Regions from separate parts of the Oceanobacillus luteolus genome, predicted to be linked through region 2. Evidence: riboswitches for the same ligand, from Rfam matches in the RefSeq annotation. Region 2 holds a riboswitch; each other region holds the start of a gene.
The links. Region 2 has a riboswitch for thiamine pyrophosphate ahead of thiD (bifunctional hydroxymethylpyrimidine kinase/phosphomethylpyrimidine kinase). Riboswitches for the same ligand answer to the same signal wherever they lie in the genome.
Positions count from the first base shown of each region.

Region 1: it holds a riboswitch for thiamine pyrophosphate, as region 2 does, so the genes downstream of both, thiW (energy coupling factor transporter S component ThiW) here and thiD (bifunctional hydroxymethylpyrimidine kinase/phosphomethylpyrimidine kinase) in region 2, are expected to answer to the same signal.
Region 3: it holds a riboswitch for thiamine pyrophosphate, as region 2 does, so the genes downstream of both, tenA (thiaminase II) here and thiD (bifunctional hydroxymethylpyrimidine kinase/phosphomethylpyrimidine kinase) in region 2, are expected to answer to the same signal.

Region 1 covers NZ_JBHUDE010000162.1:2,880-14,413, forward strand. The annotation lists gene ACFSBH_RS18980 (LacI family DNA-binding transcriptional regulator) at 1-22, opposite strand, end outside; gene ACFSBH_RS18985 (sugar ABC transporter permease) at 82-924, opposite strand; gene ACFSBH_RS18990 (sugar ABC transporter permease) at 924-2,225, opposite strand; gene ACFSBH_RS18995 (sugar ABC transporter substrate-binding protein) at 2,324-3,607, opposite strand; gene ACFSBH_RS19000 (glycoside hydrolase family 13 protein) at 3,900-5,675, shown strand; gene motB (flagellar motor protein MotB) at 5,766-6,530, opposite strand; gene motA (flagellar motor stator protein MotA) at 6,523-7,305, opposite strand; gene thiW (energy coupling factor transporter S component ThiW) at 7,587-8,084, opposite strand; TPP riboswitch at 8,164-8,274, opposite strand; gene ACFSBH_RS19020 (aminotransferase family protein) at 8,582-9,934, shown strand; gene ACFSBH_RS19025 (APC family permease) at 9,988-11,394, shown strand.
Region 2 covers NZ_JBHUDE010000116.1:193-8,070, reverse strand. The annotation lists gene ACFSBH_RS13175 (class I SAM-dependent DNA methyltransferase) at 1-84, shown strand, start outside; gene ACFSBH_RS13170 (PLP-dependent cysteine synthase family protein) at 119-1,042, shown strand; gene ACFSBH_RS13165 (bifunctional cystathionine gamma-lyase/homocysteine desulfhydrase) at 1,044-2,174, shown strand; gene ACFSBH_RS13160 (nuclease-related domain-containing protein) at 2,302-2,664, shown strand; gene ACFSBH_RS13155 (hypothetical protein) at 2,627-3,220, shown strand; TPP riboswitch at 3,799-3,912, shown strand; gene thiD (bifunctional hydroxymethylpyrimidine kinase/phosphomethylpyrimidine kinase) at 4,008-4,826, shown strand; gene thiM (hydroxyethylthiazole kinase) at 4,823-5,617, shown strand; gene thiE (thiamine phosphate synthase) at 5,598-6,215, shown strand; gene ACFSBH_RS13135 (GNAT family N-acetyltransferase) at 6,320-7,021, shown strand; gene ACFSBH_RS13130 (carboxymuconolactone decarboxylase family protein) at 7,248-7,688, shown strand.
Region 3 covers NZ_JBHUDE010000150.1:9,471-21,004, forward strand. The annotation lists gene ACFSBH_RS16300 (M20 family metallopeptidase) at 1-1,287, shown strand, start outside; gene ACFSBH_RS16305 (DUF421 domain-containing protein) at 1,332-2,006, opposite strand; gene ACFSBH_RS16310 (long-chain-fatty-acid--CoA ligase) at 2,205-3,797, shown strand; gene ACFSBH_RS16315 (dicarboxylate/amino acid:cation symporter) at 3,840-4,991, opposite strand; gene ACFSBH_RS16320 (hypothetical protein) at 5,103-5,255, opposite strand; gene ACFSBH_RS16325 (CPBP family intramembrane glutamic endopeptidase) at 5,252-5,815, opposite strand; gene ACFSBH_RS16330 (MerR family transcriptional regulator) at 5,821-6,573, opposite strand; gene ACFSBH_RS16335 (CNNM domain-containing protein) at 6,736-7,977, shown strand; gene ACFSBH_RS16340 (GTP pyrophosphokinase) at 8,043-8,777, shown strand; TPP riboswitch at 8,851-8,959, shown strand; gene tenA (thiaminase II) at 9,113-9,811, shown strand; gene ACFSBH_RS16350 (DUF3953 domain-containing protein) at 9,866-10,090, opposite strand; gene ACFSBH_RS16355 (ArsR/SmtB family transcription factor) at 10,279-10,611, shown strand; gene ACFSBH_RS16360 (cation diffusion facilitator family transporter) at 10,627-11,534, shown strand, end outside.

The DNA.
Region 1 (11,534 bases), on a different contig from region 2:
CTATGTCTTTAATTGTTACCATTATTCTTTACACCCTCCTTTCCAAATTTCACTCCGTGTCATAAGCATTCCTGGCCCGAATTATCCTTTCGTTGCCCCTGATGTTAAACCGGAGATCAAATAGCGTTGTAGCAGAAGGAAAACCAATGCAATCGGAATGGCAATTAATATGGCTCCTGCTGCAAAACGGGTAAAGTTTGTTGAAAATTGATCATTGATAAAACTATATAGTCCAAGTGCCAACGTATAGTTTTCCGGACTTGTAAGTACAATCCTTGGTAATAAGAAGTCCATAAAAGGTGCCATAAAGTTAAACAGAGCAACGACCGCTAAAATAGGCTTTGCTAATGGAAGCATGATGGTCCAGAAAACCTTCAAATGCCCAGCACCATCAATCTTCGCCGCTTCATCCAACTCTTTTGGTATGGTATCAAAGTAACCTTTTACTAGCCATGCATTAAATGGAATTTGACCACCGAGATAAACTAGCAGCAATCCCCATAGTGAATCCGTCAAGCCAATCGTATTCAACAGAATATAAATCGCTACCATCCCCATTAATGCCGGGAACATCTGCAATAATAAAAACAGGTATAAACCATATTTACGCCCTATAAATTTATATCGAGAAAAGGCGTATGCAATAAGCGACGTTATAATAACTGATCCAAGTGAATTTAGAATGGCAACGATTAAACTATTTTTATACCAGAGTAAATAATCACTCCGTGGATCCGTAAACAGCCATATATAGTGTTCTAATGTTGGATTAGATGGAAATAAATCTGTCACGAGCATATTTGTCCCGGGGTTTACACTCATCATAATAGCCCAAAATAATGGATAGCCGATAATGATAAACATAATCAGGAAAAATAAATAGATTAACGTTACTTCAATTTTAGATTTAGTTTTTCTATTCATCAGTAACGTTCCCCCTCATCTTTAAATGCTGCCGTTCTTCTAAACTGGAAGAATGCAAAGCCCATCACGATAAGTCCCATGATAATTGTAATCGCTGCAGCCATATTGTAATTATTTGTTTCAAACGTCAATTTATAAACCCATGAAATTAAAATATCTGTACCTCCAGCATTTTGTCCACGAACAGCTGGATTTCCTTCATTGAACAGATAAATAATATTAAAGTTATTAAAGTTACCTGCATATTGCATGATAAGAAGAGGTGCAGTGGCAAATAGAACATGTGGAATCGTAATAAGTCTTAGCTTCTGCCATCTGGTTCCGCCATCCACATCTGCTGCTTCGTACATATCAGCAGGAACACTTTGAAGTACCCCGGTAAATAATGCAAAGATAAAAGGAAAACCTAACCAGGTTTGAATCATGATTAATGCAATCTTTGCCCAAAATGGATCGGACAGCCAAGGTATCATTATTTCAAAATGACTTAGTATATCTCGGTTGATCGCACCAAATGTGGGATTGAAAAGTGCTGAAAAAATTAAGATAGAAACGAATGCAGGCACAGCCCAAGGTAAAATAAGTACGGTTCGAATTGTTCGCTTAAATTTAATTCGCTTATCATTAACGAGTAAAGCTAAGAAAAAGCCGAGAATGATTTGTAATGTCGTTGCAACGACTGTCCAAACAATCGTCCAAGTAAATACACTTAAGAATGTATTCTTCCATATATCGATATTAATGAGATCTGTAAAATTAGCAAACCCTACCCAACTCAATAGGTTCCTAGGTGGAGAATTATACTGATTATAATCAGTAAATGCTAATGCAAGCATAAATAATAGTGGCAGTACAACGATGAAAAGAAGCATTACCAAACCAGGCAAAATCAAAAAGTATGGAAAACCACGATCATAAAAGTTAGAAATCCCTTCTAACAAAGTGGGAATAGGTTTTCCTTCTTCTCTAGTTTTTGCATCTTTTCGTGCATCTAAAATATTGTATGCATAAATACATATCCCAAAGAAAAGGACTATCAATGAAATGAGACCTTGCAATAATAATTGAATGGAATGATGTTCACGAGGTATGGTTCCAAGAGTAAATAAACCCCAAATCCCGATATCTATATAGTCCCAAGTAGTAACCAAGAAAGAGATTGAAACGATCAGCAGTATGAATCCCTTTAATAATCTTCTATTATATAGTTGGCCTAATCCTGGAACCAAGACGGATAATAACGTAGCAATATTTCGAGGTGCGCTTAGCCCAGTTTTCTTCTCCGCTTGATTATTCGTCATTTCTATTTCCCTCCTAAAACGAGTAGCTTAAAGACAGCAGCATTTCTCGAAAATAGTATATGGGAGCAAAGAGCCCCCATATACCAGATCCATGTACTTTACTGGTTCGCACCAGATGCTTCAATATTGTCATTTATGGATTGGACAGCCTCATCTAGTACTTCGTCCACCGGCTCCCCTTTAGAGATAAAGCTTAAAGCATCATTGAATGGAGTCCAGACTTGCTGCATTGCCGGTACATTCGGCATCGGCTCACCATAGTTTGTTTGCTCTGCAAATGCGGAATAAATTTCATCATCGGCAATGACTGGATTTTCAATTGCATCATGTCTTGGAGGCATTTCACCTGCCACTTCATAATAAATCATCGAGTTCTCTGCATTTGTAATGTATTTCATTAGATCCTGTGCCCATTCTTTATTCTCAGAGTAGTATGATAGCATGTAAGATTTTACTCCAACAAAGGATTTAGGACGCTCTCCATTATCAAGGACTGGTAATGGAACAACACCGAGATCATCACCTAATGCTTCAGCATATTCACGAGCCATCCAAGGTCCATTAATTACCGTCGCTACTTTTCCTTCTTTAAATAATCCATTCATAATATCCGGTGTTAAATCTTGTGGAATGTAACCTTCATCAAACCATGTCTTGACTAAATCTCCACCCTGCTTTGCACCTTCATTCGCAAGCCCAATATCGGTAATATCGTAGTTTTCTCCGTCATTTGCAAAGACGTATGCTCCATATCCGGAGAAAAATGGGTAGACGAAATATAGATTAGCAGCTTCCATCAAGAAACCATATTTATCTTGTGATGCATCTGTAAAGTCAGCTGCGAGGGACATGATCTCTTCCATCTTTTCGGGTTCTGTTTCAACTAAAGATTTGTTATAATACATCGCATATGTTTCCATGACAGCTGGGAATCCCCAATAATCACCGTCAAATGTAACAGCTTCTTTTGCAATATCTGTATATTCGGATTCTGCTTCACCCAAATCAACGGGGTCAACTAATCCACGAAGTGCTAAATCTCCAATTCTATCATGCGGTTGGAAAATGATATCTGGACCATTACCAGCTGGACCTTCCACATCTAATTTTTCAACTTGTTCCAACATGTCCACTGGGACAAGCTCAACTTCTATTCCTGTTTCTTCAGTATATTTATTTGTAATTTCCTCCATCGCCGTTTGTTGCTTCTCTTCTGCATTCATCCAAAGCGTTAATGATTCAGGCTTCTCCGGCATGTCCCCTTCTGATGCGCCCTCTCCACTGGTATCTCCATCAGTCGGCTCTGCGTCGTCTGGACCGCATGCTGCAAGTAACCCAACAATCAACAATAAAGCAAAAGCATAACGTAACCATTTACTCATTTCATTGACCTCCCCAAAGTTTTGATATCTCAATGACGCATGCAACATTAGGCAATCGTTTGCACAATCATTGTACTTTAAATTATACACACCTTTACTGAAAGCGCAATCATATTTTCGTTTTTTCATAACATTTTCTTACCTACTATCTATAATGACGGTTACAAACCTATCAAATTAGTGTTAAACTATTAAATAACATCGATGATTTATCAGGAACTAGAAATATAACTCTATCTAATCAAATGCACAGATACGTGCAAACGTTTGAATAATATAGGAGGTATCTTCATTGTTAAAAGAAGCAATCTATCACCGTCCAAAAGATAACTTTGCATATGCATATGACAAAGAAACATTACACATTATGTTGCAAACGAAAAAGAATGATATGGATTCTGTTGGACTTATATTTGGGGACCCTTATGATTGGGCTGATGGAAAGTGGATGACTAAAACAGTAGAAATGATAAAGACAGGATCATCGGCTTTGCATGATTATTGGTTCGTCGCTGTAAAACCGAAATTCCGCCGAATACGGTATGCCTTTCGTTGTATGGATGCAAATGAAACATGTTATTACACGGAGAGTGGTATTTATTCTGCCGCACCTGAGGATATATCTCATTATTTCTGTTTCCCGTATATGAATCAGGTTGATGTCTTTCAAGCTCCAAGCTGGGTAAAGGAAACGGTATGGTATCAGATTTTCCCGGAGCGATTCGCAAATGGAGACCCTTCCATAAATCCTGAAGGCACGCTGCCTTGGGGCTCAACAGCACCTACACCAACCAACTTTTTCGGCGGGGATTTCCAAGGTGTTATCGATCATTTGGATCATCTCGTTGAATTGGGAGTTAACGGCATATACTTCACTCCAATTTTCAAAGCATATTCGAATCATAAATATGACACCATCGATTATATGCAAATCGACCCACAATTTGGTGATAAAGAGACGTTTCGCCGGCTTGTAAAAGAATGCCATAAACGTGGAATACGTGTTATGCTTGATGCGGTGTTTAATCATAGCGGCTATTATTTCCCACCTTTTCAAGATGTGTTGAAAAATCAGGAGAAGTCAGCTTATACAGATTGGTTTCACCTTCGGGACTACCCTGTAAAACCAGAGCCGATACCAAATTATGATACTTTCGGTTTCGTTGGTTCGATGCCTAAACTGAATACAGAAAATACTGAGGTAAAAGCCTATCTGTTAAAAGTTGCACGCTATTGGGTGGAAGAATTTGATATTGACGGCTGGCGCCTCGATGTTGCGAATGAAGTCGACCATCAGTTTTGGAGAGATTTCAGAAAAGAAGTAAAGGCTGTGAAGCCAGATGCTTATATTTTAGGAGAGATTTGGCATGACTCGATGCCTTGGCTTCGTGGCGACCAATTTGACGCAGTGATGAACTATCCCTTTACAAATAGTGCCATCGATTTTTTCGCTAAGCGTGAAATGACAGCCGAAGACTTTGCAAATTCTATAACCAAAGTACTTCATATGTACCCAGCTAATGTAAATGAAGTGCAATTTAATTTACTGGACAGCCACGACACACCACGTATTCTGACACTAGCAGATGGGGACATCGATAGGGTGAAACTTCTCTATCTATTCCAACTATCTTTTATCGGAACGCCATGTATTTATTATGGAGACGAGATTGGGATGTCTGGTGGTCAGGATCCAGGTTGCCGAGCATGTATGATTTGGGACGAGACGAAACAAAACAAAGAATTATTTACATTTGTTAAAAACTTGATTGAACTGCGTAAAAACGTTCCTGCTTTTGGTAATGACGGTACTTTCAAGATTTTAGCTTTTGATAATCAATCCAATACGTTAATTTACCAAAAACAAAGCCATAACCGAAAGATCCTTTTTGCCATCAATAATAGCTCGAAAAAACAAGCTGCACATCTACCTGATTTTCAAAAGTCTTCTTGCAGTGAACTGCTCATAGGAAAAGATAGTGAAGCTGCTTATCATAGAGTACCGTTTGAAATGGAACAGATTGAAGTTCCCTCTATGGGCTTTCGGATATTTGAATATCGACTATAAATAAAAGTTCAATATCAACAATAAAACACCACCTCTAGGATACTGAAACCTCGAGGTGGTGTTATAAGAAACATAATTTCTACAATCCGCTTATTTTTTATTTAGAGTGATTAGTATCTCAACCCGTCTATTCTTCTGACGGTTTTCTTCCGTTGAATTTGGAACAGCTGGTTTATACTCTCCATATCCTTTCGCACTAAACATCGTCGGATCCAGTTTTTCATTTTCAAGCATAAGCTTCATGAAATTGACGGCCCTAGCGACACTAAGCTCCCAGTTCGAAGCATATGAGCTGTTCGAGATCGGAATATCATCCGTATGTCCACTAACAATGACTTCATGCGGCGGATCGAAGTAAAGAAGCTCTGCAACCTCTTCCGCTGTCTGCTTTGCATGCTCTTTTACTTCGGAACTGCCTTTATCGAAAAACACATCGTCGACAATAGTCAGCTTCAAGCCTTCCTCTGAGAGTGCTGTTTGGAATTTTTCTTCCAACTCATGCTCCTCGATATAGGTGTCGATGCTCTCTTTCATTTGCTCCAATGGTGATCGATCAGAAGTCCCTTCATCAGGAACCTCGCTTTCATCAGAATGTTCTTTTGGAATAGGTTTTTCATCGGATTCATTATCGTTCACCGGTGTCTTTCTAGGTAACTCCTCTTCCAGTATTCCAGCACCACCTAGCGAGAACTCACCACGAAATACTTGTGCCAGCTTCTCATATTTTTGGGAATCCACTTCACTGGCGGCAAACAAAATGATAAATAGTGCGAGTAGAAGCGTGAGCATATCAGAATAAGGAAGTAGCCAGGATTCACTAATTTCCGTCCGCTTTTTCTTTTTTCTCCTACTCATATGAATTCTCCTGTTTCAACTCGCCCGCTTCCTTCTCAGAAAGGAAAGCGTTCAGTTTCTCCACCATCATGGAACGGGAATGACCATAAGCCAACGAAACGATACCTTCTATAATCAACTCTTTTTGTTGTACTTCCTTTTTAGACTTCTCCCGTAATTTGTTCGCAAAGGGATGCCATAACACATACCCCGTAAAAATCCCCAACAACGTCGCAATGAATGCAGAAGAAATCGCATATCCCAAAGCATCTGTATCAGACATATCAGCTAATGCCGCAATAAGTCCTACTACTGCACCTAGTACCCCTAATGTTGGAGCATATGTACCAGCTTGCGTAAACACGCCTGCCCCTTCCTCATGCCTTTCTTCCATTGCTTCTATTTTCTTTATCAGAACATCTTTTATGTACTCTGTTTCCTGTCCATCCACCATCATTTGAATCCCACTGGATATGTAAGGGTCATTGATGGATTCTATTTCTCTTTCCAATGCGAGCAAACCTTCTTTCCTTGTCAGATCAGCCCACTCACCAAATTGTTGAATCAATGCTTTGTTGTCCAATTTCTGTTCTGTAAATAATATCCGAAAAAATGACGGGACTTTTCGAATCGTGCTTGCAGGGAAAGCTATCATTACTGATGCTACTGTTCCGAGAATAATTACAAGGATAGCCGCCAGATTGAATAAGGCTGATAAGCTCACACCTTTTAATATCATCCCTAATCCAATTGCAAGTAAACCAATTAGCAATCCGATTATCGTCGTTAAATCCAAAGATATCCACCTCAATTGCGATATATTTTAAGTTTGATTGTTTTCCAATTAACAACCCGGTCTTTTGCCCTATATCTTTTATCGGGATAATTCGGTGGATATCAAGGTATATTTTAAACGTAGAATGTTCTGTATTTTGAGAAGTATATCGATGCAAAGTTTATTTGTCTTTATTTAAGACTTTCACTTACATGAAATGGATAAAGAACACCAACTAAAAAGTTGACGTTTCCTTAACCTACTTTATAACTAGATCAGCAATATGTTTTTCTAATCTGTTATTAAAGTCTTCCATTACTTCGAGCCATACTCCGGTTATACAGTTTCGTAACAACAAGTAACCCAAGCATAGCACCGGATACACTACTGACTAGAAAAGCTGGGATAAAAGCAAATGCACCAACAGAAGAACCCATAAAAACATGGGCAAACGGAACCGCAAACAATGCGCCAATTATGCCGCTTCCGATACCTTCACCTACAGCAGCAAGTGACCTCTTCTCCGTTTTTTTATAAAGTACTCCAGCCAAGAACGCCCCAACCATTGCACCTGGAAACGCCAGGAATGTTCCAAGTCCGAGCATATTGCGTAATAAACTGATCATAAACGCAATGACAACAGCCGGGCCCGGCCCCAATGCAACAGCCGCCATGACATTGATGGCATGCTGCACTGGATACGCTCTTGCCACTCCTGCCGGGAACCAAATCAATTGCGCGCTGATTGTGCCAATCGCAATAAAAACTGCCATGGTAGTGATCAAACGTGTTTTATTCATCCTTTCACCTCCACTTTATAGGGAACCAAAGAAATAAAAAAGCCAGATCCATAGGACCTGACGGCAGAAAAAAGTATGAGAATTTACCTCACTACTTCCCTCCGCTGGTACTAACCAGATCAGGTCGATAAGAGTCGGAAAGAATAGCCTTTCCTCTCAGCCCGCATTGTAGGCACCCCTAGTAGTTTTAAAGCTTATTAGATTCGTGATAAGCTTACCAAATGTAGTGAGTATGTCAACTATGGAGATTTTTCAGCATAAGGTACTAAAAACCAAAAACAAAGTTGAACTGATATTATTTCCTCTTGACATCCGTACTAATTTTCGTTAAATTATAAATAATAAAACTATAATAGCTGCTTATTCTAATTGACTCTGTTGTACAAACAGAGCATTCCATTAGATAAAACCAGTGATATTGCGTGGATGTATGGCACAGAAAAACGCTATGCTTCCACCTATATTACTGGTTTTTTATATTAAAAGGAGGTATCACTATGGAGTTAGAAAAACTGATTGAACTAGACAAGAAACATTTTATCCATCCCACTTCATCGATACAGCAACAACAAGCTAATGGACCGAAAGCTATTATTAAAAAAGGCGAAGGAATTTATTTAACTGACAAAAATGACAACGTTTACATTGATGCCATGTCATCACTTTGGAATGTCAATGTTGGCCACGGAAGAGAAGAGTTAGTCGAAGCAGCTGCAGAACAAATGAAAAAATTAGCATTCAGTTCCACTTTTTCTACGTTTAGTAATGAGCCTGCTATATTATTAGCTGAAAAAATCAGTTCCATTGCTCCTAAAGGGTTAAATGCTGTGTTTTTTACTTCTGGTGGTTCAGAGTCCAATGATACTGCGATCAAACTAGCAAGGCATTACTGGAGAATTCAAGACAAGCCAGAAAAGAGAAAAATCATTGGACTTAATCGTGCTTATCATGGGGTGGCAGCTGCATCAACAAGTGCTACAGGTATCCCTGAATTTTGGAGCATGGCAGGTAAAATGATGGTTGATATTTACCACGCCGATAATCCATATGGAAATGGAACAGTAAAAGCGATCCAATCCCTTCGATCAGTCATTGAAAGTGAGGGACCTGAAACAGTTGCAGCTTTTATCGCTGAGCCAATTCAAGGAGCTGGTGGAGTACTTATCCCGCCGAAGGACTATTTTCAAGAAGTGCGCAATCTCTGTGATGACTATGGAATATTATTTATTGCCGATGAAGTCATCACTGGATTTGGACGAACTGGAAAATGGTTTGGTATTGAAAACTATGGTGTCACGCCTGACGTGATTTCTTTTGCAAAAGGTGTTTCAAGTGGCTACATCCAACTTGGAGGAGTGATTGTATCTGATCAAATCCATGATGTACTGAAGGATAAGTCTTCCGGAACATTATTCCATGGATACACGTATAGTGGTCACCCGACTGCAGCTGCTGTTGGACTGAAAAACATTGAAATTTTAGAAGAGGAAGAGCTGGTGGAGAATTCGAGAGCAATGGGAGAAGTAATGCTCGAAGGTTTTAACAAGCTGAAAGAAGACTTGGACATTGTTGGTGATGTTCGTGCTATCGGCCTACTCGGAGCAGTGGAGCTTGTGGAAGACCCTGCTTTAAACAAAAGATTTTCCAGAGATTTACAAGTAGCACCAAAAGTAATTGAAGCATTGCATCAAAGAGGAGTCATTTGCCGTGCTGTAACGTATGAAGATACAGATATCATTTGCTTCTCCCCTCCTTTAATCATTAACAAGAAGCAAATTGAAACAATGACCGAAAAACTGCACGATGCCATCAAAGAAGTTAGAAACGGACTGTCAGCAACTTTAAAATAACCTGCGATTTTGGTGAAGCATTTCACCATGGATTCCAGTAAGGGGGACGTGTAATGAATTCGGATCAACAATTACTTAAACTGCTAGGTAACAAAGATGTCCTAGCGCTCGCTTTTGGTGCAATGATCGGTTGGGGATGGGTTGTAACGACCGGGATTTGGATTAATCAGGCTGGATCATTGGGGGCGATCCTAGCATTTGTTATTGGTGGAATAATGGTTGTATTTGTTGGCCTCACCTATGCAGAATTGGCTTCGGCCATGCCGCTTGTTGGCGGTGAACTCGTCTATACCTATAAAGCAATGGGCAGAGTCATGTCTTTTATCACAACGTGGGCAATTGTTTTTGGCTATATATCGGTAGTTGCATTCGAAGCTGTGGCCTTACCAACAGTGTTTGAATATTTAATTCCAAACTTCAGCCAAGGATATTTGTATACGATTCAGGGATGGGATGTAACGATTACTTGGGCAAGTACAGGAATAATTGGCTCCATTCTAATTGCTTGGGTAAACTATCGCGGGATTAAGCTTACTTCTTTTATCAACATGGTTTTAACATTATTGATTATTATTGCAGGAATTTTATTAATAACAGGGAGTGGTATTTCTGGTACAACAGAAAACATGCAACCATTCTTTGAAAAAGGGTTTGCCGGACTTTTGACCGTCGTTGTCATGACCCCCTTCATGTTTGTCGGTTTTGACGTTATCCCTCAAGCAGCCGAAGAAATCAATTTACCTAAAAAACGTATTGGACAGTTATTAATTTTCTCTGTTGTTTTGGCAGTGATATGGTATGTAGCTATCATATTTGGTGTATCACGTGTCATGACACCTTCTGAATTAGCTACAACAAATTTAGCGACTGCAGATGCGATGGGGAAAGCCTTTGGCGGTAGTCAACTGATGGCAAACATTCTTGTATTGGGTGGAATTGGAGGTATTTTGACAAGTTGGTTAGGTTTTTATGTTGGTGGAAGCAGAGCAATCTACGCCATGGCTAAAGCAGGTATGTTGCCGAAATTTCTAGGGAAACTGCATCCGAAGTATCGGACACCACATAACGCTATCCTATTGATCGCCATTTTATCAACATTTGCTCCATTACTTGGACGTCCAGCTCTTGTTTGGTTCGTGGATGCAGGAGGCATCGGACTCGTGATTGGTTGGTCTATGGTGGCACTTTCCTTTGTCATCTTGCGTAAAAAAGCACCCGATATGGAGCGTCCATTTAAACTTCGAGGCGGCACACTGCTTGGTTGGATTGCGACCATTTCAGCATTTGCTATTGCCACTCTCTATTTACCGGGGATGCCTTCCGCTTTAGGGGTGCCAGAATGGATTATAATCGGAGTCTGGTTTTTAATTGGAACAATATTTTATAACTATTCAATGAGAAAATACGGTAAAGAAAGTGCCGATGCACATCTAAAGAAGGAAATCGATCGAATTGCATAAGAACACAAACGTATAATAATAAGTCTATACAAATAATTAAGAATATACTATAATAATAGTTAGAAATCATGTCAAGACGACTCCACGTCTACACCACATGATTCTTTACTACAATAATAAATTAACTGCCTAAACTGTTC
Region 2 (7,878 bases):
ATATTGGAAAACAATGGCTTTACATCAAGCTTTGAACAGATGAATGATTTTGTTTGGATCATGGAAGCTAGATTAGTTGATTAAAGTATAGAAGGTAAGGAAGACAGGTGGGGAAAGCATGAGAATAAAACAAAAGTTAAACCAATTAGTTGGGCATACACCAATGTATGAAATTACTTGCTATGAATTGCCAGAACAAGTAAGACTTTTTGCAAAGTTAGAGTTTTTAAGTATTGGGGGCAGCATTAAAGATAGATTAGGTTTTTATCTCGTTGAACAAGCAATCGAGGAGGGAAAACTGCAGCCAGGAAGCACCATTATTGAGCCGACAGCAGGGAATACCGGAATCGGATTAGCGCTTGCAGCAATTCAATATGAATTGCAGGCAATATTCGTCACCCCTGAAAAATTCAGTGTGGAGAAACAGACTTTAATGCGGGCACTTGGAGCAAAAGTGGTGAATACACCAACAGAGCTCGGAATGGAACACGCTATTAAAAAGGCCAAAGAGCTGGCTGAAGAAATTCCCGATGCTTTTTTACCTAATCAATTTCATAATGAACATAATCCAAATACGTATTACAACAGCTTAGGACCTGAATTATTGGATGATCTTGATGGAAAAGTTGATGTCTTTATTGCAGGAGCTGGTTCAGGGGGGACGTTTACTGGTACAGCCCGCTATCTAAAAGAAAACAAACAACAAGTCAAAACAGTCATTGTAGAACCTGAGGGTAGCATTTTAAATGGCGGCAAACCTGGTCCCCATAAAACAGAAGGAATCGGAATGGAGTTTATCCCAAGATTCGTTGATACCGATTTGTTCGATGAAATTTATACGATTTCCGATGAACAGGCATTTACTAGAACAGCAGAAATAGCAAAAGCAGAAGGATTGCTTGTCGGAAGTTCTTCTGGAGCTGCATTGGAGGCTGCATTACAAGAAGCCAAAAATGCACCACCGGGAACAAATATTGTCACTATATTCCCTGATAGCAGTGAACGATACTTAAGCACAGGAATATACAAAGGAGTGGAATAGGATGAGAAAGAAAACAAGATTAATACATGGTGGAGCGGATATCGATAAAAACGTTGGTGCCATGTCGCCACCGATTTACCAGGCAAGTACGTTCAAACAAAACGGTGTTGGTAATTTTACTTATGAATATGCCAGAACAGGTAATCCGACACGAGACGCCGTAGAAACGTTGATAGCAGACTTAGAAAAAGGAAAACGTGGATTTGCTTTTGCTTCTGGAATGGCGGCAATTGCGGCAGTAATGGATTTATTCCAAGCGGGAGATCATATCCTATTGACTGATGATGTCTATGGCGGGACGTTCCGTTACATGACAAAAATCTTAAACCGTCGAAATATTGATGTAGACTTTGTTGATTCAAGTGATTTGGACAAGGTGAGAGAAGGGATCCGCGAAGAAACAAAAGCTATTTTCATCGAAACACCGACTAATCCATTGCTGAAGATTACCGACATCAAGGAATTAGCAAACATTGCGAAAGAGAAAAACGTATTGCTGATTGCTGATAATACATTCAATACACCATACTGGCAAAACCCGATTGATCTGGGAGCTAACATTGTCGTTCATAGCGCTACGAAATATTTAGGGGGGCATAGTGACCTTGTAGCAGGACTTGTCGTCGTGGACGATGAAAAGCTTGGAGAAGAAATCCACTTTATCCAGAATGCTTCTGGTGGGGTATTGGCTCCAAATGACAGCTGGTTGTTGGTTCGCGGAATCCGGACATTAGGAATTCGTATGGAAGAAATCGAAAGCAATACCCAGAAGATTGTTGAATATCTAGTGGATCATCCGAAGGTCGGCAAGGTGTATTACCCAGGATTACCAGAGCACCCGAATCGTGATATCCATGCTAAACAATCTGGCGGGTTTGGGGGAATGGTTTCCTTCACCGTGGAGAGTGAAGAAAAGGCATTAGACGTATTAAATAAAGTTCGCTACTTCTCTCTAGCTGAGAGCCTAGGAGCCGTTGAAAGCCTCATTTCCTTACCGGCAAAAATGACACACGCTTCGATTCCAAGAGAACGAAGACTTGAATTGGGAATAGAGGATGGCTTGATTCGAATTTCAGTAGGTTTAGAAGATGTAGAAGATCTTATTGAGGATTTGGATCAGGCTTTACAGTAAATAAATGAAAATTGACAGCTGCCTTCGTCGCTTGGATGGAGGCAGCTTTTTGGTCTGTGAAAATGAAAGAATATTGAGATTTATGATATAATAAGTTGGACAGCTTTAATAAAGAGGGGGGTGAAAAATGAGAGTTATTAAACGCTGTAAAAAATCTAGAGAATTAGTGCTCTTTGAATTGCTGAAAGATAGAAAAGAATTAACAACACGGGAAAATCATTTTTATGATAATCTAAAAAAAGGTTATGAAGGTGAAATGCAATTCTCCAAACTTATCGAACAATCAGAGGGGAATGGCCTCGTTTTATATGATTTGCTTTTTGAGTCAAAACAGACGACTTTTCAAATTGATAGTTTAATTGTGACAGCGTCTAAAATCTATTTGTTTGAAGTGAAGAACTATAATGGAGAGTATTATTTTGAAGGTGAAAAGTTTTATAAGAAACCACGTTTTGAAGTCGTTAACCCCGCATCAGTTAAGCAGAACTGAATCTCTTCTTCGGCAACTGCTCCGGAGTATTGGCTCCAACAAGTCAATTTCTTCTTTTCTCGTATTTATCCATCCTAGTTTTATCCTATATCAAGCACCAATTGATAAACCGATCATATTCCCCAATCAAATAAAAAAGTATCTTGATTCAATTGGCAATGAAAACCAAAGGTTAAGTGAAAATGACGGAAGACTTGTCAAAAGATTAATTAGCTTAAGTAATGACAATTCACGCTACCAACAACTCCCTAATTTTGAATATCAAGATTTGAATAAGGGAATTACCTGTGCAAACTGTAGAAGACTGTTTGTCCACATTGTTAAACGAAAGTGCATTTGTGATGCTTGCGGTCATCAAGAAAATGTTACAGGTGCGGTTTTAAGAGCTGTAGATGAATTTAAGATTTTATTTCCCGATAAGAGAATAACCACAGTTCAGATACATGATTGGTGCCAAATTGTAGGTTTTCGGACAATACGTAGAATTTTATCACAACATTACAAAGCTGTCGGAACTGGAAGATGGACCTATTATATAGACTCTAATAAGGCATAGCTTTTCTGATGCTATTTTTTCTAAGGACATGAATGAGTTTGGGGTCACTCTCTTCATGTCCTTATTTCGATTCTAAAGACATGAATGAGTTTGGGGTCATTCTCTTCGTGCACTTATTCCGGTTCTAAGAACATGAATGAGTGGCAGGGATAATCTTTTCATGTCCTTATCCCGATTCTAAGAACATGAATGAGTGGCAGGGGTAATCTCTTCATGTCCTTATCCCGGTTCTAAGAACATGAATGAGTGGCAGGGATAATCTCTTCATGTCCTTATTCCGATTCTAAGGACATGAATGAGTGGTGGAGACAATTCCTTCATGCTCTTAAACCGATTCTAAGGACATGAAAGAATAGTAGAGACAATCTCTTCGTGCACTTAACTCGATTCTAAGGACATGAATGAGTAGTAGAGACAATCACTACATGCACTTAACCCGACTCTAGTTATATTCTTTTATAAAAAAATACACATACCAGACATACTATTACGTTCTTAATATTACTCTATGGTCATTTCCTTGACACTCTCCAACCAATCTGGCATCCTATTAATTGAATACAATAAAATAATACAATAATTACTACTAGGGGTGCCCTATAATGGGGGCTGAGAGGAAAGCCGGTATGCTTTCCAACTCTTTTGAACCTGATCTGGGTGATGCCAGCGGAGGGAAGTAGTCTGGAATGTGTTTGCCTTATACTAGACTTTCGATTGTCAGGTTCATTAATTTGGACCTGGCATTTTTTATTTGAAAAGTAAAGACAAAAAGGATGGAGGCAGAATCATGACGAATATTTCATGTGCATTAACAATAGCGGGGTCAGACCCAAGTGGCGGGGCAGGGATACAGGCGGATTTGAAAACATTTCAGGAGTTGCAAACCTATGGTATGTCGGTGATCACGTCACTTACCGCTCAAAATACAACTGGTGTTCAGGGAGTGCATCATGCACCGATTGACTTCATCAATCAGCAAATTGAATCTATCACAAATGATATCCCAGTACATGCTTTTAAAACTGGCATGTTGGCAAGTGTTGAGGTCATGGAGACGGTCGCAAAACATGCAGCAAAGATTGATGCACCTTTTGTAATGGATCCAGTAATGGTCGCAACGAGTGGCGATCCGCTGATTGCTGAGGAGGCGCAAGACTATTTGAAAGCCCACTTACTGCCGTTAACAACTGTAGTGACACCAAATGTTCCAGAGGCAGAGACAATCACCGGGCTCACGATTCGTAATCTTAACGATATGGAAAATGCGGCTCGAATGATTGTGAAAAAGTTTGGTGCAAAATCTGCTCTCGTTAAGGGAGGTCATATTATTGATAAAGAGAAAGCTGTCGACGTGTTTTATGACGGGGAAAGCTTCCATCGCTTTACGAGTAAACGAATTTACACGAAAAACACGCACGGAACAGGATGTACGCTATCGGCAGCTATTACAGCTTATTTAGCAAAAGATTATCCAATTTTACAGGCGATTGAATATGCAAAAACATACATAACACAGGCAATCGAACATTCCTTGGATATTGGAGAGGGAAGCGGTCCAACGAACCACTGGGCACCAAGGATAAAAAAGGAGATGGAAATATCATGAACGAAAAAATCATTCAAAAAGTGCGAGAAAATATACCGTTAATTCATCATTTAACGAATGCCCCGACAATGAATTTTGTTGCGAATGGTACCCTTGCTTTTGGAGCAAGTCCAGTGATGGCTAAATCAATCGATGAAGCTGCGGATATGGCCAAGAATGCCGATGCGGTTTATATAAATATCGGTACAGTAGCCGCAGAAGATATTCCAGCAATGATAGCTGCCGGGAAAGCAGGAAATGAAAAAGGTATTCCAGTCCTTGTTGATCCGGTTGGGAATGCCGCAACTCCTTTCCGTTCCCAAGCTGTAGACAGGATACTGGCTGAAGTGAAACCGACTGTCATCAAGGGTAATGCTGGTGAAATCGCCCATCTTGCGGGAATGGACTGGAAAGTGAAAGGTGTTGATTCAGTCGGGGATGGAAATATTGAGGATGCAGCAAAACTTGTTGCTGAGAAATATGATACAGCTGTAGTCGTGTCTGGTAAAACCGATGTCATTTGTGTCGGTGAACGTATTTTTACCAATGATACCGGTCATCATTATCTAACACTTGTAACAGGAGGCGGATGTTTGCTTGGTTCGATTATGTGTAGTTGTTTATCTACGGATGACTCCATTGAGGAGCAGTTACTGACGGCTGTTGAGTTTTATGGCTTGGCCGCAGAATATGCAGTTGCCCAGGACCATGTAAAAGGACCGGGAACATTTATGGCTACATTTCTTGATGCACTTTCTATGGATGCAGCAATACTAAAAGGAGAAAAACAACATGAATCCATTAACAGCTAAACTAAGAAAATACTTTGTGATGGGAAGCCAAGATTGTATCCGTGATCCAGAAGAGACATTACTAGAGGCAATCCAAGCTGGTATCACCACATTCCAATATCGGGAAAAGGGGCCAAATTCACTCAGTGGCGAAGCGGAAGTCGAGTTGGGAAGAAAACTGAGAAAAATATGTAAAGATCATGGAGTTCTTTTCATTATAAATGATAAGGTCGATTTAGCGGAAACCTTGGATGCTGATGGAATTCACGTTGGCCAAGGAGACGCACCTGTGGAAAAAGTAAGAGAGCAATTTCCAGATAAAATTATTGGACTCTCTGTCACCAGCGTCGATGAAGTGAAGAAAAGTCGAATCGACTTGGTCGATTATGTGGGGGCAGGCCCAATTTACGCCACACAAACGAAGCCTGGAAAGAAGCCTGCTGGACTTGCTTGGTTGCAAGACATCCGGAAATTGCATCCTGAATTACCAATCGTAGCGATCGGTGGTATAAAGCCGGAGAATGCTGATACGGTATTGGATGCAGGCGCTGATGGTTTGGCTGTTGTTACTGCCATATCTCATTCTGATCAGATTAAAGAAGCTGTACACAACCTATAAAACTAAAAAGCAAAACGAATGGCCACTCGTTTTGCTTTTTAGTTCTTGAAATAGAATATAGTAGTATGAAATAATGACATAATACTATATTCGAGGTGAAACTAGTGACTATACTATACAGCGGCCACTTGAAAACTAAACATAAAGATTTTGTTGTAAAGCGTTTGTCTACAAAATATATCTCTGACATCTTATTACTTCAAGATACTGTGATGGAGCAGTTGGAGGATAAAGCAAGTTTAGAAAAACTATCACAAGATGAATTCCGTAACATCCTTGAAGGAAACGGTTTGATGATTGGTGCATTTGTGGAAAACAAGCTTTTTGCGATCCGTGCACTATTAATTCCGCCAATTGATGATCATCATTTAGGTAGATTTGCAGGATTAACACAAGAGGAATTACCAAAAGTGATTTATCAGGAAGTTTCTCTCGTCCATCCTGAGTATCGCGGAAACAGGATGCAGCAGCAATTAGCTCACCTCATCATGAATGAACTGGAAAATTCTCAGCTAGATTTTCAATACGTTTGTTGTACAGTAGCCCCCTTTAATATTCCGAGTTTAAAGGATAAATTTAACCAAAGAATGAAAATTAAAGCTTTGGAAAAGGTCTATGGAGAAAAATTGCGCTATGTTTTTATAAAAGATTTACTGAAAGAGGATGAACTCGAAAGAGAAGAGAATAAATTCATTCCCATGGATGATATTGAAATGCAACAAAGACTACTTGCATCAGAATGGGAAGGAATTCAGTTGGTAGTGAATAAAGACAAGTTTTACATACAGTATACAAAGCGTCCTTAACAAGGAAACAGGAGAAAAAATTTAGAAAAAATCTTATAAGTCCTAAAATAAGCTACCATGATACTAATGGTAGCTTGTTTCATTTATTGATAAAGGAAAAAGGAGAATAGACCACAGAGAAAGAATATATTGTTAAGGGAGAGTTGAGAATCAAAAACGGAAATGGGGTAGTAAAATGAGTGGTCTCGTCAATAAGGGATTGGTGAAAGGTGCCGGCTTGATGAACATGGATAATCGGATCAATTATTTTAAAGTTGCACCTAAAGCATTGGAAAACATGCTGGAGATGGAGAAGTACACGAAGAAAACGGGAATAGATAAATTACTAATCGAACTTATCAAATTGTGGGTATCACAAATTAATGGTTGCAGTTACTGTATAAACATGCATACAAAAGCTGCTAGAAAGCGGAAGGCGACCGACGAACAGATAGCTCAGTTACAAACATGGGGCGAAACAGATATCTTTAGTCCTCAAGAAAAGGTTGCGTTGGAATTAGCAGAGCATGTTACTTTGATTTCGGAAAAGAGAGTTGATGACGAATTATATCAACGCGTAAGAGAACATTATGATGAAAAGGAATATGTAGATTTAATTGTAATCATTAATCAAATCAACATGTGGAACCGGCTGGCAATTTCAATGGGGAATACGGTTAAAGATTAGCTGATCCATAATACGTTAGGGGAAAAGAAATATTCTGGGTTATTACTGATTTAAAGTGATTGGACAAAAGGTGAGTAATACAAATCGGCTCTCCCTCACCTTTTATAAAAACCTCAAACTGTCCGCGTGAGGTTGTAACGATACATATCTATACTTTTGGTGGTCATTCGACAGGCGGGATGCTAGGTTT
Region 3 (11,534 bases), on a different contig from region 2:
CTGGAGGCAGAAGGATTCCATGTTGAAAAGGACGTTGCTGGGCTTGAAACGGCATTTATCGCAAGCTTTGGCAGCGGAACCCCTGTCGTCGCTTTTTTAGGTGAATATGATGCGTTACCTGGCTTAAGTCAGAAACAGGGGCTCACAAGGCATGAACCAGTCCTAGAAGGTGCACCGGGTCATGGATGTGGACATAATTTACTAGGGACTGGCTCACTTGCAGCAGCTGCTGCGGTGAAAGAATATATGGAACAAACCGGATTAAAAGGAACGGTTCGATACTATGGCTGCCCAGCCGAAGAAAAAGGCTCGGGTAAGGCGTATATGACAAGAGCTGGTCTGTTTGACGATGTGGATTTCGCACTTTCTTGGCATCCGGAAACCAAACCGGTCATTATGAATTTCAGCTCACTTGCGAACTATGCTGTAAAATTCGTTTTTCATGGGAAAAGTGCCCATGCTGCCGCCACACCTCATTTAGGCCGTAGTGCGTTAGATGCTGTCGAGTTGATGAATGTCGGGGTCAACTATTTAAGGGAGCATATGATTCCTGAGGCAAGAATTCATTATGCAATTACGGATCCAGGTGGGACTTCTCCTAATGTCGTGCAAGCCTATGCTGAAGTGTCTTACTTGATTCGAGCACCGAAAAAGAAACAGGTCGTTGAGCTATATGAACGGGTGGCAAACATTGCTGAAGGAGCGGCCTTAATGACGGAGACAAAGGTGGAGCGGCTATTTGAAGGAGCTGCTTCTGATTTAGTTCCTAACCGAAACCTAGCTGCTGTCATGTATAAAAACCTTGAAGCCATTGGTGTTCCAACTTACGATGAAGCGGATCACCAGTATGCAAAAGCGATAAACGAATCATTGGCAAAAGAAGAGCGAGAAACTGCGTATGCTGGACTGGATAAAGCAACAGCTGCAAAGCTCAAAGGAAAATATATAACAGATTTCATCCCGCCATTTGATCCGGAAAAAGAAGTCATGTTATCGGGTTCGACGGATGTGGGTGATGTGAGCTGGATTGTGCCGACGATGCAATGTATGACAGCTTGTTGGGCGCTCGGTACCCCATTCCATACGTGGCAGGTCGTTTCCCAAGGAACGATGCCGATTGCTCATAAAGGGATGTTGCAAGCAGGAAAGGTACTTGCTGCAACAGCAATTGAAGTGATGGAAAATCCGGATCTCCTGGCCAAAGCGAAACAAGAGCATCAGGAAAGATTGGACGGAGAAGGTTATTTTTCATTGATTCCTGAAGGAGAAGAGCCGCTTAGGAAATAGTGATATGGAACGACTCTTGTGCTATATTCATGCAAGAGTCTTTCTTATTTCTCAACAACAAACAATCCATCCCCTTCCAACCATTCCGCAAATAACACCTTTTCCATTCTTTCAATCCCCTTGATGTCAAGTTGACGGTACAACCATACTTCATCTTTATCAAGCTCACGCAAACTCTCTTTTATTAACTTTCCATCTCTGATAATCGTGACAGGAAGGTATACTGTTTGGTTTGGTAAATTTAAATCTTCCAACGTAGTTTTTTGATAGGCTGATTTTTTTAAGGTGCTTACCGAGCCATTTGGTTCGAGAATGGCAAAGGCTACTTCTCGAATGGAAAAAGTTTCACTTTGGCGGAGTAGGCTTTGTAACTGATTTAAGTTCAGCTTGCTTTTTTTCAGCTGCTCAAAGTCTATTTGCCCATTGCGAATCAGGATTGCCGGATTGCCTTCTAATTTTTGCCGTATAGTTAGGGACTTTTGGAAGATATATTCAATGATAAACAATAAGCAGCCCCAAACAACAATAGCAAAAATGATTTCGGTTATGGTGACTTCACGCTGATAGATAGAATTACCGAGTAATTCACTTAAGACAATAGCCGTAATAAAGTGATAAGGGCTATATTGCCCAATAATCTTTTGGCCTATGATTCTAATCAGGACAAAAAACAATATAAAACCAATGGTCAATTTTATAAACATGTGTATAAATTCCATAACCCTGCTCCTCAGCAAATGATAGATTAATAGTTGTCTATTATCATTGCCATAGTACGTACTTTACATACACTGCTCCCTAATTAACTATCACATGCAATAGATAATTCTAAAAATACAAAATGATAGCGCTTTATTTTGGGTTATGTTAATATACAACTATTAAAAATTTACTAAAAACAGGGGAGGATGGACAACGTGGAAGTACCTTTAATCTTAACGCAATTCTTAGACCGTGCAGTAAAGCTTTATGGAGACAAAAAGGCAATTATCAATGACGAACGGATATTTACGTATAGTGAGCTGAACGATCGTGTAAACCAGTTATCAGATGGTCTACGTCAACTGGGGGTGAAAAAGGGAGACAAAGTAGCTTACCTTGCACCAAATACAGTGGAAATGTTAGAAGGCTTCTATGGTGTCTTTCAACTTGGGGCAATCATGGTGCCTCTCAACATCCGTTTAAAACCTGAAGATTATCTATTTATCTTAAATCATAGTGAATCGAAAATTTTATTTGTCGACCAAGACTTGTACGATTTGATTATACCGATAAAAGACAAGCTGGAAACAGTTGAGAAAATCATCGTCCACTATCATGATGGTCTTTGTGAGGAAGAAGACTATGACCAGTTTTTAAGTGCATACTCCAAAGAACCATTTGAACGGGAAGATGTAGAGGAAAACGATGTTTGTAGTTTGTTATATACAAGCGGGACAACCGGGAATCCAAAAGGTGTCATGCTAACCCACCGTAATAACTATCTCCATGCCTTGTCGAGCATGCATCATTTACGGGTAACAGATGAAGATGTGCTTGCCCATGTTTTGCCGATGTTTCATGTCAACGGCTGGGGCTCACCATTCTACTACACAGCAAATGGGGCAACTCAAGTTTGTTTAAGAAAAGCTTCTGCAGAAAGTATTTACGATGCGATTGAAAATCATGGAGTTACGGTGATGCATATGGCACCGACTGTTCTGAACTCGCTCATTCAATATTACGATGAGCATCAGCCAACAGTTAAACAAGATATTCGGTTAGTGATTGCAGGCTCTGCACCGCCACCGGCTTTTATCACAAAAATAGAAGAGGATCTCGGGTGGGAATTTATCCAAGTTTATGGCATGACCGAGTCCACTCCGCTTACGTTGGTTTCAAGAATCCGATCTCACCACAAAGATTTACCGTTAGAAGAACAATATCGCTTGAAAGCAAAGCAAGGTGTGCAAATGATCGGTACTGATGTGAAGGTCGTGAATGCAGTGGGGGATGAAGTTGCTTGGGACGGAAGAGAAGTTGGGGAAATTGTCGTTCGTGGCAACGGAGTCATGAAAGGTTATTGGAAAAATGAAGATGCATCAATGGAAGCACTTCGCGATGGATGGCTTCATACAGGGGACATGGCGAATGTTGATGAATATGGAAATATTGAAATCGTCGATAGGAAAAAGGACGTCATCATCTCAGGAGGTGAAAACATTTCTTCTATTGAGGTAGAGGGTGTTTTATATGATCATCCATCTGTTCTAGAAGCTGCAGTGATAGCCGTTCCTCATGAAAAATGGGGGGAGACTCCACATGCATATGTCGTTTTACGACCAGGGGAAGAAGTCACCGAGGAAGATCTGATTCAATTCTCGAGAAGCAAGCTTGCTCATTTTAAAGCGATTACCGGTGTCACCTTTTTAGAAGAATTGCCAAAGACAGCTTCTGGAAAAATATTAAAAGTCCATCTTCGCAATGAACATTGGAAGAAAGCCGGGAAAGCGGATAAACTCGTAAACTAGAAAAAACGTGCCAGACACAAAAAGTGCTGGCACGTTTACCTTTTATACAGCTTTTTTCCCAATAATCTTATCAACCATCATGGCAATTGCACCATCTCCGGTAACATTCGTCGCTGTACCGAAACTATCCTGTGCCATGTAAAGGGCAATCATTAAACCTAGTGCAGTTTCATCAAAGCCGAGCATTGTGCTGAGCAGCCCCAATGCTGCCATAACAGCTCCACCTGGCACACCTGGAGCGGCAATCATAATAATCCCCAACATTAAGATAAACGGTAACATCATCCCAAATGTAGGAATGTCGAGATTATTTGAGAGGACCATGACTGCTACGGAACACATTACCAGAGTGACTGTACTTCCAGATAAATGAATCGTCGCACATAATGGAACGGCCGAGTCAGCCACGCCATCACTTACTTTATTGCTTTTCGATGCACGGACGGTAACTGGAATGGTCGCCGCACTAGACATTGTTCCTAAGCCTGTAAAATATGCTGGGAGCATGTTTTTTAGTGACTTAAAAGGATTCCTTCCTGCGACAGCCCCCGCAACAGAGTATAGGATGACAAGCCAAACCCAATGAATGACAATGGCAGTCACAAGCACAAGCCCAAAGGTCTGTAATGTTTGTACTACCGCACCATCTGCAGCTATTTCAGCAAAGATACTTGCTATATAAAATGGTAAGATTGGAATGATGACTTTCCAAATTAGCCTTTCGATTATTTCCTTACCTTCATCAAAAAATGCTCTTAAGGTAGGGCTTTTTGTTCGAGTAATCCCAATCCCAAACACAAAAGCTAAGATTAAAGCAGTCATTACTCCTGTAATCGGATCGATGGCAAGCTCAAATATAGGTTCAAAGCCTGCTGTTTCTTCTGCTTGTCCTCCACCATTTCCAACAAGGGTAGGAATTACAATAAGAGCTACAATAAATGCTAATGTTCCCGCTAAAATGGTGGATGTATAAGCAAGTGCGCCTGTGATTCCAAGCATTTTACCTGATTCTTTCCCGAAACTCGCAATCCCGCTGACAATATAGAAAATAATAATCAGTGGAATAGCAAAACCTAGGAATTGTCCGAAGAATTCCTTGAATGTTACGATAATTCTAATAACAACTTCCGGCACAAGTAAGCCGATAATAATACCACTCACAATACCGATGAGCAGCTTGCCTATTAACTTCATATTCTTGCTCCTTTACTAAAAAAATTGCTTTCACATACTATAGCATCTGTACTTTTGTTAATCAAGATAATTTTCTGATTCCTATTTGTTTGCCACCTATATTAAAGTCAACTATACTTTCATTCCAGCATTATCTTTATCTACTATTTCCAACAAGTACCATACCATATGGAAAGTCATATGGCATAGAATTGCTGCTCCAAGTCCGTATTTCCAATAGAGCCAACCACATGATAAACCAACCATCAAATTGATGCTTGTCATATAGAAAATGATTCTTTTTGTGATTGTGATTTTTTTTGCTGAATCCCGGGTAAATGAGCAAGTGCAAATAATATACTTGCAAGAATATTAGCGATCCAAAAGCTGAGGATTTCCTGGTCAGTAAACTGAGTTAAAAGCCATATGAAAAAACTCATTAGACCAAATCGGAAGATGATTTCTTCGACTATTCCACCATATAAACAACGTGTCGATATCCACGTTTTCTTTCTTGTTCTCTCCATTTGATAAAAGGTGCTGGTAGAGATATTCTTTTTGAGAAAGATATAATAAGCGACAATGTTAATAAAGGCACATGCCAAGCTAAGGAGAATGACAAGCCAATCAATTGATAGAGTCAAGGCGTTTTCTAAATCGGCCCGCTTGTAAAAAAATAAACCCAATACCGTAAACGGAAAAGCCACGATGATGTGATTCAGTAAACGAAGCATATAGGGAGGAGGTGTATCATTTGGTAATAGTTCTTTGTATAACTCTTTTTCATTTAAGGTCATCAACACTATACCAGGGATTATTAGAACTGTAATCCATATCCATTCCATCACATTCATCCACCCTTTCCTCTATCAGTTTCTAAGAATATTTGAATCGCTTCCCTGATCCATTCCACTTCATTTGTTTCAAAAGGCAAAGAAAACAATGGATCTTCTTCCTCTAATTGTTCTTCATCCAAATTTTCATAAAAGGAGTGGATATCTTCTCCGACAATATCTTCAAACATTTCCATTAAACTTTTAACGAGCTGTTGTATCTCTTCAGCTTTTGGGTCTGTTCCTGTTTTGTTTTTCAACTCAGTTAGCATAAGCATGAATTTCTTTTCCATTTCTTGTTGTTGCCTTTTGGGGATACTGAAGATGTCCTCCACCTTTTCTACCGGTAAGACATCATTTAACCATTCCCTATGTTTATCCTCATACTGAACCCCTTGGATAATCGATATGAAAATCCCCGCATCGATCCGTTCCTTTTCATCCGCTAGTTGGATGGCATGGTCCAAGGTTTTGAGCACATTTTGAATCTGAAGAAGTTTATCTTCCATCAAGATTTTCTGTATTTCCAAGGACTCCTTTAAGTTCCAGCTATCTTGGGCAAGCAATTCCTTAATTTGTACTAAGGTAAATCCAAGAAACTTTAATGTTACGATTTTTTGCATCGTGATAAAATGTGAATCATCATAGTATCTTCTGTCGCCGTCTGAACGTGATGCTTTTAATAGACCGATATCATCATAATACTGCAAGGTACGAACACTTACTCCAGTCAGTTTAGCGAATTCCCCGGTAGAATAATGACCTTTCATTATGAATCTCTCCTTTTAAATTCTTATATTCATCATAGAACATCACGTTACGTGACGTGCAAGGAAAAGATTAAATTATGTTGTTTCCGAGGCAAATCAGGGAGTACTTGTAAATATCATCTGGAATGACAGAAAAATGTTTGGAAAAGTAGGTGTAATGTTTTGACTATCTTATTCATCAGTATCATTATCCTTTTTATCGCATCCAGTTATTTTTCCGGCAGTGAGACAGCACTTACAGCAACGAATGAAATGAAGCTGCAATTGAAGGCTGCGAGTGGGGATAAAAAAGCAGAGCGATTACTCAGGCTTGTTAATAACCCGGACTTATTCATTCCTGGAATCTTAATAGCTAATAATGTTCCAAATATCGTACTTCCTTCTTTAGTGACGATTGTGGCTCTGGAGTTTGGATGGAATATTGGAATAACAACCGCTGTGCTGACGGTTTTAATTATTATTTTTGCGGAAGTAATGCCCAAGTCGGTCGCAGCAGCTTTTCCTGAAAAGATTGCTTACATCGTTTATTATCCGACCATGCTTATTCTAATGATTTTAAAGCCGTTTATTTGGTTATTAAATTTACTGACGAAAACTACCATTAGATTGTTGGGGAGAAATCAGGTACAAGAAGTTACAATCTCTAAAGCGGAGATGCGGGCGATGGTTGATATTGCACATACAGAAGGAACTTTTAGGAATGATGAAATGTCTCGCTTGAAATCGGTATTGGATTTCCAGACGTTAAACGTGTCCGATGTATTAAAAACGCATCGGGTGGAAATTAAAGCTGTTCCGGCAAATATATCCTTTGAAGAAGCGGAAGAATTTTTACTATCAAACCACCATACACGATATCCAATTTATGACGATGATATTGACAATATTGTGGGTGTCTTTCATTCTAAGTTTATTTTAAGGTGGGCAAAAAATCGGGATAAATTGATTAAGGATTTCTCTGATATGGATCCCTTGTTTGTTTATGAATTTAATCTGATAGAAGATGTATTTAAACAAATGACTGAGAAGAAAAAGCATATTGCAATTGTATTGGATGAATACGGAGGAACAGAAGGGCTCATCACCCACGAGGATCTGATTGAAACGATGATTGGTGAAGATATTGAAGATGAGATGGATGAAGACGACGCACTCATCCACAGCCAGACGGATAGAGAAATTATTTGTGATGCTAGACTTTCCCTGCACCGCCTAAACAACGTTTTTAAAATTAATCTTCCTGAAGAGGCCGACAACGTGGCAGGATTTGTTTTGAATCGTTATAGCCATTTGCCCGAAGAAGGAGAAGAGTTCACTTATGAAGACTTGGAATTTGAAATTTTAGAAGTAAGTGAGAGGAGAGTGCATTTGGTAAGAATTAGAAAGCTGTACTCTGCTCCCTGAAATGAGAAATGCTAGGATATCCATTATAATGGAGTTAGAACCTTGAACGAAGGGAATAAAAAATAATGGATATAGTAGAACCTTTAAGTATAGAAGCCGTCGATGATTTAAGAAAAAAAGTTACAAGATTCGGCATGGCATATAAATTTGCATTAGAAGAGATAAGTACGAAGGTGAACATTTTAAAAGAAGAGTTCCGATTGATCCATGATTATAATCCAATTGAACATGTGAGTACACGTGTGAAATCTGCGGAAAGCATAATGAACAAAGCTCATAGGAAAGGATTACCGTTATCTTTAGGGGTTATTAAGGAAAATATTAGGGATATAGCTGGAATTCGTATCACCTGCTCATTTGAATCAGATATTTACCGTATTAGTGAAATGATCCAATCACAGTCGGATGTTGAAGTAATTGAAGTAAAGGATTATATTAAGCATCCGAAGCCAAATGGGTATCGCAGCTTACATCTTGTCTTGAAAATTCCCGTCTTTATGTCGGACCGGGTTGAAAAAGTTTATGTCGAAATGCAAATTCGCACGATAGCTATGGACTTTTGGGCGAGCCTCGAACACAAAATATATTATAAATATGATAAACAAATACCTGGGCATTTGACAGAACAATTAAAAGAAGCCGCTGACACTGTAGCAGAACTGGATCGAAAAATGGAGCATCTCAATCATGAAATCAATATCTTGAAAGAAAACGATTCTCAGGATGGAATAGAAAGTCATGCATTTAATCCGAGGGAATTGATGTTAGAGATGATAAGAAAGAATCATATCACAGAATAGCTGGCGTGCCTTCATCAAGGTCTTCCCTTGATAACTGCTCTCGAATATGCAATAGTATAGTTAATAGAATATTTCTCACCACTAGGGGTGCAAAATTGCTGAGAGAGTCAGTTGGAATACTGTCTCAACCCTTTGAACTTGATCTAGTTTATGCTAGCGAAAGAAAGCGGTGTACGTATGACTTATGAGCGTAAATTCGTATACATAGGCCGTCTTTTTCTTATGCAGAAGAAGGCGGCTTTTTGCTTGAACGGGCGATGTAAAAATCGTATAGCATTTGCCAATCTCTTTGTGGTGCGAAGGAATTCTATACCAAAAAAGGGAGGAAGAGAAGCATGAGTGAACAGTTTACAGACAGACTATGGAGAAAGGTACAACCGATTTGGGAGGCGTATTTGGATCATCCGTTTGTGAAGGGGATTGGGGATGGGACACTTAATAAAGAAAAATTTAAACATTATATGAAGCAGGATTACGTATACTTGATCGAGTATTCCCGAGTCTTTGCGATTGGAAGTGCTAAAGCGCCTGACCTAGAGACGATGACGATGTTTGCGAATTTACTGCATGGCACGTTAACTATGGAAATGGAGCTGCACAGGGAGTACGCAGCAAAGTTCGGAATTACAAATGAGGAACTGGAAGCGACAGAACCATCATCAACTATGACAGCATACACGAGTTACATGCTGAATGTTTCCCAACTTGGAGGCGTGGAGAATGCCATCGCGGCAGTGCTAGCCTGTGCATGGAGCTATAACTACATTGGTAAGGAACTGGTGAAGTGGCCAGGAGCTGCAGACCATGAATTTTACGGAAATTGGGTAAGAATGTATTCATCCGAAGACTTTACTGAAATCGCTGAGAACTGTAAAAACCTTATCAATGAATATGCAACTGGAAAGTTAGAAAGAGAGCTACAAGCACTTGAAGATATTGTGGTGAAAACGAGTAAATTTGAGTATATGTTTTGGGAAATGGCTGAGAATATCGAGATGTGGCCGACAGATAAGATACAATCGACAGTTGGATAAAAGTACTGCTTATGAGGAAGTGCCTAGAATGGCACTTCCTCCTATTACTTTCATTTATAAAGCAATTTTCAAAGAGACTGCAAAGTTGAAAAAAGCAGTCAAAATCAATATATATCCAATGGACCTTTGTTTTTTTTGCAGCTGTTCCGCTCCCATCGCAAGTAGCAAAGCCCCGAGTAAAAACAATAAAATCCATGATACGTTCATACTTTCATTGAACTGACTAACGAGAGCTAATGCAATAACTGAAATTGCTAAAAGCACCTTGATTATCTTCAATATCCATCCCTCCCTGTGCAGAATCATCATAACATTTATATGCAGCTAGAATATACTAAAGCATGTTCATCTATATCGTTTTACGGGTAAAGTCAAATCAATATACTTATTTGACTCGGATTGTTTTTTGTTTTATAGTCAACATATGAACATATGCTCATATAATAAATCTTAGAGGTGCAATAAAAATGACGGAAGAGCAAAAACTAGAGGTTTTTCGTGAAGAAGAGCAGCACTTGGACGCAGAGACGTTGTTTGTCGTTTCCCAAACATTCAAAGCGTTGGGGGATCCGACTAGAATACGTATTTTGAATTTATTATGTACCGGAGAACATTCTGTCAATGATATCGCGGAGACTCTGGACTTAAGTCAATCAAGTGTATCTCATCAATTACGGTTCTTAAAAAACTTAAGATTGGTGAAGTATAGAAGAGAAGGCAGAACGTTGTATTACTCGGAAGATGATGAACACGTCATGAATTTACTGAAGCAGGCAATTGAGCATGCTTCTCATCACTAATTAGGGGTGCATAACATGGGACACGATCATGGACATGATCATTCGCATACTGCAAATAAAAAGGTGTTATTCATAAGCTTTCTCATCATTACCGTTTATATGATCGTTGAGGCGATCGGTGGTTTCCTTACGAACAGTCTAGCTTTGTTGGCGGATGCAGGACATATGTTAAGTGACGCCATCTCACTTGGAATCGCGTTACTTGCTTTTAAGTTTGGGGAAAAGGCTGCAGACTATAGTAAGACATTCGGTTATCGACGTTTTGAAATTCTGGCTGCAGTTCTCAATGGTGTGACTCTCATCATTATCGCTGGTTTTATATTTTATGAAGCGATTGGACGTTTTCTAAATCCGCCGGCAGTAGCTTCAACAGGAATGTTGGTCATTGCGGCTATTGGACTGCTCGTGAATATCCTCGTTGCATGGATCATGATGCGAGGGGCTGATGTAGAAGATAATTTGAATATGCGTGGGGCTTACTTGCATGTAATCAGTGACATGCTTGGGTCAATTGGTGCTATTGTTGCCGCGCTTCTTATCATTTTTTTCGGTTGGGGATGGGCGGACCCTTTGGCCAGTGTTATTGTCGCAGCTCTTGTTCTGCGCAGTGGTTATCAGGTGACAAAGTCCGGACTTCATGTACTGATGGAGGGAACCCCAAAAAATGTGAAGATGGAAGAAGTCATTCAAATCATTAAACATACGGAAGGGATACGAGGCGTACATGATTTACATGTTTGGTCGATTACGAGCGGATTAAATGCCTTATCCTGTCATGCGGTTGTCGACGACCAAATGACGATTGAAGAAAGTGAAAGAATGCTCCGACAGCTCGAACATGAATTGGAACATCAAAATATCCATCATATGACGATTCAATTGGAATCATCTGCGCATCTCCATGACAATTCCATTTTATGTAG